DNA from 2 places in the Streptomyces ovatisporus genome. Region 1 is predicted to be linked to the other one. Evidence: riboswitches for the same ligand, from Rfam matches in the RefSeq annotation. Region 1 holds a riboswitch; the other holds the start of a gene.

Region 1 (3,203 bases):
ACCACGCACGTCTGCTCCGGCGCCATCATGGGCTCGGGGGTCGGCCGCAAGGGCGGCGTCGTGCGCTGGTCGACGGCGGCCCGCATGGTCATGGGCTGGGGTCTGACGCTGCCGGCAGCCGGGCTCGTCGCCGCTCTCGCCGCCCTTCTGGCCGGGCAGGGCACCTGGGGCGTCACCACGGTCGCGGTGCTCGCGCTGGTCATCAGCGGCGGCATCTGGCTGCTCTCGCGGCGCCAGCCCGTCGACCACACCAACGTCAACGACACGACGGTCCCGGGCGAGACGGCCGGGCAGGAGCCCGCAGGCGTGGTCACGGCCGCACTGCAGGCCGTCGCACCGCCGCCCCCGGCGAAGGCCGGAGCGGACGGCGCGCTGCCGGGTGCGGGTACTCCGCCGTCGCAGGGCACCCGGACGACCGAGCCGGCGGCCGAACCCGAGACGGAACGTCCCCGGGCAGGCTCCACGCTCGGCTAGTCAGGGCCTGGGGAGCCGGCAGACCGAATCCCACGGACCGGACCGCACATTTCAATCCGCAGACCGAACCGCACAGCAGACCGGCGGCAGCCGGACTTCTGCCGGACCTCAGACAGGGAAACGCTATGGACATCGACTGGGCAGCGCTCGGCCAGGTATTCGGCGTCAGCCTCGTGGCCACGGTCGGCCTGGTGGGCGTGTTCACGCTCGGCATCGTGAACGGCTCCGCCGGGAAGAGCCACGGCGGCAGCGCGTCGGCGCTCGCACGCACCGGGGCGTACGCCTGCTACGCGCTGTGCGCCGCCGCGGTGGCGTACGGCATCTACATCATCACCGCACCGTGAACTCCCGCCCGCCGGCGGGCTTCTAGGCACCACGGGCAACACGGAGAAGGGGTACGGGCATTCGCCCGTACCCCTTCTCCGTGTGTCTGCTCACAGTCTTCCGCCGCAGGTCAGCGGCGAGTTGACGCCCCCTCCCGTACGTGGTGGACTGCCCGTTGCCCAACGGCGGCTGGAGAGGAAGCCGGTGAGAATCCGGCGCGGTCCCGCCACTGTCACCGGGGAGCGAACCCCAAGCGAAGGTCACGGCCGAGAGCAACAGCAGGCCGGAAGGCCGGGGGACGCTGCGATCCGGGAGCCAGGAGACTCTCGCCGCCGGTACGTCGAGCCAGGGCGAGGACCCTGAGTGAGGACTCCGCCATGCGTGGCTTTCCGGCCGCAGCTCTGCCCGTAGTCGCCCCCGCCGGTCCCGTACCCGGACTTCCGCGCCCACGCCTTCCTCGTGCCGGCCGCCCCGGACTCCGTGCGGCCGGCCCCGTCCGCCGGGACCCGACGGCGCGCTGAGACATGCGAGTTCATCGCGCGTACGCCGGGGGCGCGGTCCTCGGCTACCTGGGTGACATGCTTCTGGGCGACCCGCGCACCGGACACCCCGTCGCCGCGTTCGGACGGGCCGCTGCCGCTGCGGAGCGCGCCCTGTGGCGCGACTCCCGTGCGGCGGGCGCGGCTTACGCGGCACTCTGCGTCGCGGGCCCGGCCGCGACCGCGGCGCTCCTCACGCGCGGTGTCCGCCGGACCGGCCGGACCACCGCCTTCATCTCGCTGTCGGCGGCGGTGACATGGACCGCGCTGGGCGGCAACGGGCTGAGCACGGCGGCGCGTTCCGTCGAGGCGGCCCTGGAAGCGGGAGATGTGCCGAGCGCACGGCGCCTGTTGCCGCAACTGTGCGGCCGTGACCCGCAGTTGCTGGACGCGGAGGGGATCGCCCGCGCCGTCGTCGAGTCGGTGGCGGAGAACACCTCGGACGCCGTCGTGGGCGCTCTCGTGTGGGGGGCGCTCGCGGGCGTCCCCGGCATGACGGCCTTCCGCGCCGCCAACACGCTCGACGCCATGGTGGGTCATCTCTCCCCGCGCCACCGGAAGTTCGGCTGGGCCGCGGCGAGGCTGGACGACGTGGCCGGGTGGCCCGGCGCGCGTCTGACATCCGCACTCGCCGCGTTCGCCGGACCGTGCCCGCGCGGTGCCGTACGCGCCTGGCGGAGCGACGCGCGCAGGCACCCCAGCCCCAACGCGGGCCCGGTGGAAGCCGCGTTCGCGGGTGCGCTGGGTGTACGGCTGGGCGGCACGCTCAGCTACGGCGGACGCACCGAGCACAGGCCGGTGCTCAACTCCCCCGGACGGGCCGTGCGTACCGGGGACATCGCACGCGCCGTGCGGCTCTCGCGGCGCGTCGGGCTCCTCTCGCTGGCCTTCACCACGGCCGTGGGCGTGGCGGGGCGGCTCGCCGTGGCGGGGACTCGTACGGACGGGAGGAGTCGGACGACGTGACGGGTACGGAGAGACCGCGCGGGGGTGCGGGCAGCGGTACCGGGAGCCGGGGCGGTGGGCTGCTGGTCGCCGGCACGACGTCCGACGCGGGCAAGAGCGTGGTCACGGCGGGCATCTGCCGCTGGCTGGCACGCAAGGGCCTGAAGGTCGCACCGTTCAAGGCCCAGAACATGTCGCTGAACTCGTACGTGACACGGGAGGGCGCCGAGATCGGACGGGCCCAGGCCATGCAGGCCGCGGCCGCCCGGACCGAGCCGACCGCGCTGATGAACCCCGTGCTGCTCAAGCCGGGCAGCGACCGCAGCAGCCAAGTGGTGCTGCTGGGCAGGGCAGTCGGTGAACTCAGCGCACGTGGCTACCACTCGGACCGGCAGGAGAGGCTGCTGGGGACGGTCACCGACTGCCTGGAGGAGCTGCGGCGCACGCACGACGCGGTGATCTGCGAAGGCGCGGGGAGCCCTGCGGAGATCAACCTGAGGCGCACCGACATCGTCAACATGGGGCTGGCACGCAGCGCTCGTCTGCCCGTCGTGGTCGTCGGCGACATCGACCGCGGCGGGGTCTTCGCGTCCTTCTTCGGTACGACGGCGCTGCTCGCGGCAGAGGACCAGGCCCTCCTCGCGGGCTACCTGGTGAACAAGTTCCGCGGCGATGTGTCGCTGCTGGAGCCCGGGTTGGAGATGCTGCGCGGACTCACCGGGCGGCCCGTGCTGGGGGTTCTGCCCTGGCAGCACGGCCTGGGAATCGACGAGGAGGACGGGCTGCGCATCTCCCTGCGCGGCACCGTACGGGAGTCGGCGGCGGACGGACCGCACGGAACGGACGTGCTGCGCGTCGCCGTCGTACCGCTTCCGCTGATGTCGAACTTCACCGACGTCGACGCGCTGGCCGCCGAGCCGG
Region 2 (3,203 bases), on a different contig from region 1:
CCGCGTAGCACATGTGGGTGTGGATCTGGGTGTCTGCCCGTACGCCGGCGGTGGCCAGGCGGAAGGACTCGGTCGCCCACGCCAGGTATTCGGCGCGCCGGGCCGCCCGCAGCGGGAGGCTCTCCCGGAGCGCGGGCTCGTCGACCTGGATCACGGCGGTTCCCGCGGCCTCCAGATCGGCGACCTCGTCGCGCAGGGCGAGAGCGACCTGCCGTGCGGTCTCGGCCTCCGGCTGGTCGTCGCGTACGAAGGACCAGGCGAGCATGGTGACGGGGCCCGTCAGCATCCCCTTCACGGGGCGCCGGGTCTGCTCCTGGGCGTAGCGCGTCCACGCGACGGTCATCGGCGCGCGGCGTGAGATGTCCCCGGCGATGATGGGCGGACGGACGTAGCGCGTGCCGTAGGACTGGACCCAGCCGTGCTGCGTCGCGACGCAGCCGTCGAGCTGCTCGGCGAAGTACTGCACCATGTCGCTGCGTTCGGGCTCACCGTGCACCAGCACGTCGAGTCCGGCCTGCTCCTGGAAGTGGATCACCTCGCGGATCTCGGCTGCGATGCGCCTGTCGTAGCCCTCGGCGTCCAGCCGGCCCGCCCTCAAGTCGGCGCGGGCTGCCCGAAGTTCACCTGTCTGCGGGAAGGAGCCGATGGTGGTGGCCGGCAGCGGCGGCAGTTTCAGCTTCGCCCGCTGGGCGGCGGCCCTCTCGGGATAGGGCTGCGCGCGGCGCGTCCCGGCTTCGGTGACGGCCGCGGCCCGTGCCCTCACAGTCGCGTCACGGGTGAGCTTCGAGGACGAACGGGAGGCGAGCGCTGAGGAGTTGGCGGCGAGCAGCCCCGCGATGATCCCGGTGCCCTCGCTCAGTCCCTGGGCCAGGGTGACGGCTTCCTCCGCCTTCTGCCGGGCGAAGGCCAGCCAGCGCCGGATCTGCGGGTCGATGTCACGCTCGACGGCTGCGTTCAGCGGTACGTGCAGCAGGGAGCAGGACGGTGCGACGTCCACCCGCTCGGCGAAGCCGAGCAGCGAGACCAGTGTGGCCAGCGACCTCTTCAGGTCGTTGATCCACACGTTGCGGCCGTCCACGACTCCGGCGATCAGCCGCTTGCCCGGCACCCCGCCCGCACGCGCCAGATCGTCGAGGTTGGCGGCGGCGGGACCGGTGAAGTCCATCGCGAGGCCCTCGACGGGAGCCTTGGCCAGGACGCGCAGCGCCTCGCCGAGACGGTCGAAGTAGGAGGCCACCAGCAGCTTCGGCCGGTCGGCCAGGGCGCCCAGCTCACGGTAGGCGCGGGCAGCGGCGTTCAGCTCCGCGGGGCTGCGGTCCGCCACGAGTGCGGGCTCGTCGAGCTGGACCCACTCGGCGCCCGCCGCACGCAGGTCGGCGAGCACCTCCGCGTAGACGGGCAGCAGCCGGTCCAGCAGCGTCAGAGGCTCGAAGTCGCCGGGGGCTCCGGGCGCGGGCTTGGCGAGCAGCAGATAGGTGACGGGCCCGACGAGCACCGGGCGTGCGGTGTGGCCCTGGGCGACTGCCTCGGCGAGTTCGCCCGTCTGCTTGCCGGAGTTCGCGGAGAAGACCGTGCCGGGGTCCAACTCCGGTACGAGGTAGTGGTAGTTGGTGTCGAACCACTTCGTCATCTCCAGGGGCGCCACGTCCCGCGTGCCGCGTGCCATGGCGAAGTAGCCGTCCAGTGCGTCGGCTTCGGCCGCGGCGCGGTGCCGTTCCGGGACGGCACCGACCATGACGGTCGTGTCCAGCACGTGGTCGTAGAGGGAGAAGTCCCCCGTGGGGACCTCGTGGAGGCCGGTGCGCGCGAGCTGCCGCCAGTTGTCCCGGCGCAGTCGGGCAGCGGTCCGGTGCAGCTCGTCTGCGGTGACGCGGCCCTTCCAGTATCCCTCGACGGCCTTCTTCAGCTCACGGCCGGGCCCCTGCCGGGGGTAGCCGTGGACGGTGGCACGGGAGGCCGCGGCTGCGGACTTGGTGGTCACTCAACTCTCCTTCGCGAGTCTCGCCGGTGTCCCCGGGAGCCGGGCGCGAGCAGGAGAGGTGACGCGGCGGCACGTACTGCGTGCTCGCCTTCCGCCGCCGACCCGCCCTCGAGGTCACCGAGATCGCCGCGCACGCGTCACGTGCACGGGCAGTGGCAGGTCTTCGGACTCGTGGGCGTGCCGTGTCCGTCACGGACCGGCTCCTACTTGCCGTCGCTTCCCGGGCCCGTACGGGCCCAGTGCGTCTGACGGCGTTCGTTCCCACTCACCGCTGCGGGGCAGTTCCGGATTCGCACCGGATTCCCTCTTGCGACCCCCTGCCTGGCGGACAGGGCGAACCGACCGCCCTTCAAGCGTACGAGCGCGCGGGACGCGGCGGCAAAGGCCGGCGGTGAGGGGTTGCTCATGCCCGAGGGCGGTTTGAAACGCAGTACGCGGGGGCGGGCGTGCGCGCTGCGGCCGGGAGCCGTCCGCGGGGAGTCCCGCACCGCGTGGTCCGCTTGCCTGCTCCTCCCTGCGCCGACGGAGGGGGCCGTCCCGTCCGCGGCGGTGTGGCGGGCCCCTCGGGGCGGCCGCCGGTCCCAAGCTGCTCCCGGAGAGTCACCGCCCGCCCCGCCGCCGCGGCGCCCCGGACGGCCCAGCGGTACGTGCTGTGCCGCACTGCGCCGTCCCCCGGCCCGGGGCCCGTGCGCTGCCCGTGCCGGAGCGGCGACGAAGCCCCGTCAACACGTGACAGGAGAGACGACCATGCAACTCCCCGGACCCGCCGAGTCCGCCTCGATCACCCCGCCCGCGGACCTTCCGCCCGAGGCGAACCCGGCAGACCCCCGCTTCTGGCAGCTGCCGCACGACCAGCGACTGGCGGTGTTCGCGAAGCTGCGGAGCCGGGAGTCGCCGGAGTTCTTCAGCCCTCCGGCCGGTGCCCTGCGCCGAGGGAACCAGCCGGGTTTCTACGCTCTGGTCAGGCACGAGGACGTACGCGAGGCCAGCCGCAACCCCGCCGTGTTCGGGAGCGCGCCCGGTGTGACCACGCCGCTGCCCGCCCGGTGGGTGCAGACCCTGTTCGGGCAGTCCATGGTCAATCTCGACGGTCAGGAGCACGCACAGCTCCGGAAGATCGTCTCGCGCGCCTTCAGTCCGCGTCTGCTGGCGCAGGCGGAGCGGGACATCCACGACGTCGTGGCGCGGGTCGTGGAGGAAGCGGTGGAGCGCCCGTCACGCG

What was found. Region 1 has a riboswitch for cobalamin ahead of ACFPA8_RS24315 (cobalamin biosynthesis protein). Riboswitches for the same ligand answer to the same signal wherever they lie in the genome.
Region 2: linked by a shared signal. The riboswitch ahead of metE (5-methyltetrahydropteroyltriglutamate--homocysteine S-methyltransferase) and the one ahead of ACFPA8_RS24315 (cobalamin biosynthesis protein) in region 1 are both predicted to bind cobalamin.

What each region holds. Positions count from the first base shown of each region.
Region 1 covers NZ_JBHSFH010000015.1:45,270-48,472, forward strand. The annotation lists gene ACFPA8_RS24305 (inorganic phosphate transporter) at 1-474, shown strand, start outside; gene ACFPA8_RS24310 (hypothetical protein) at 600-818, shown strand; cobalamin riboswitch at 993-1,124, shown strand; gene ACFPA8_RS24315 (cobalamin biosynthesis protein) at 1,323-2,303, shown strand; gene ACFPA8_RS24320 (cobyric acid synthase) at 2,300-3,203, shown strand, end outside.
Region 2 covers NZ_JBHSFH010000003.1:25,279-28,481, forward strand. The annotation lists gene metE (5-methyltetrahydropteroyltriglutamate--homocysteine S-methyltransferase) at 1-1,981, opposite strand, end outside; cobalamin riboswitch at 2,119-2,340, opposite strand; gene ACFPA8_RS01910 (cytochrome P450) at 2,729-3,203, shown strand, end outside.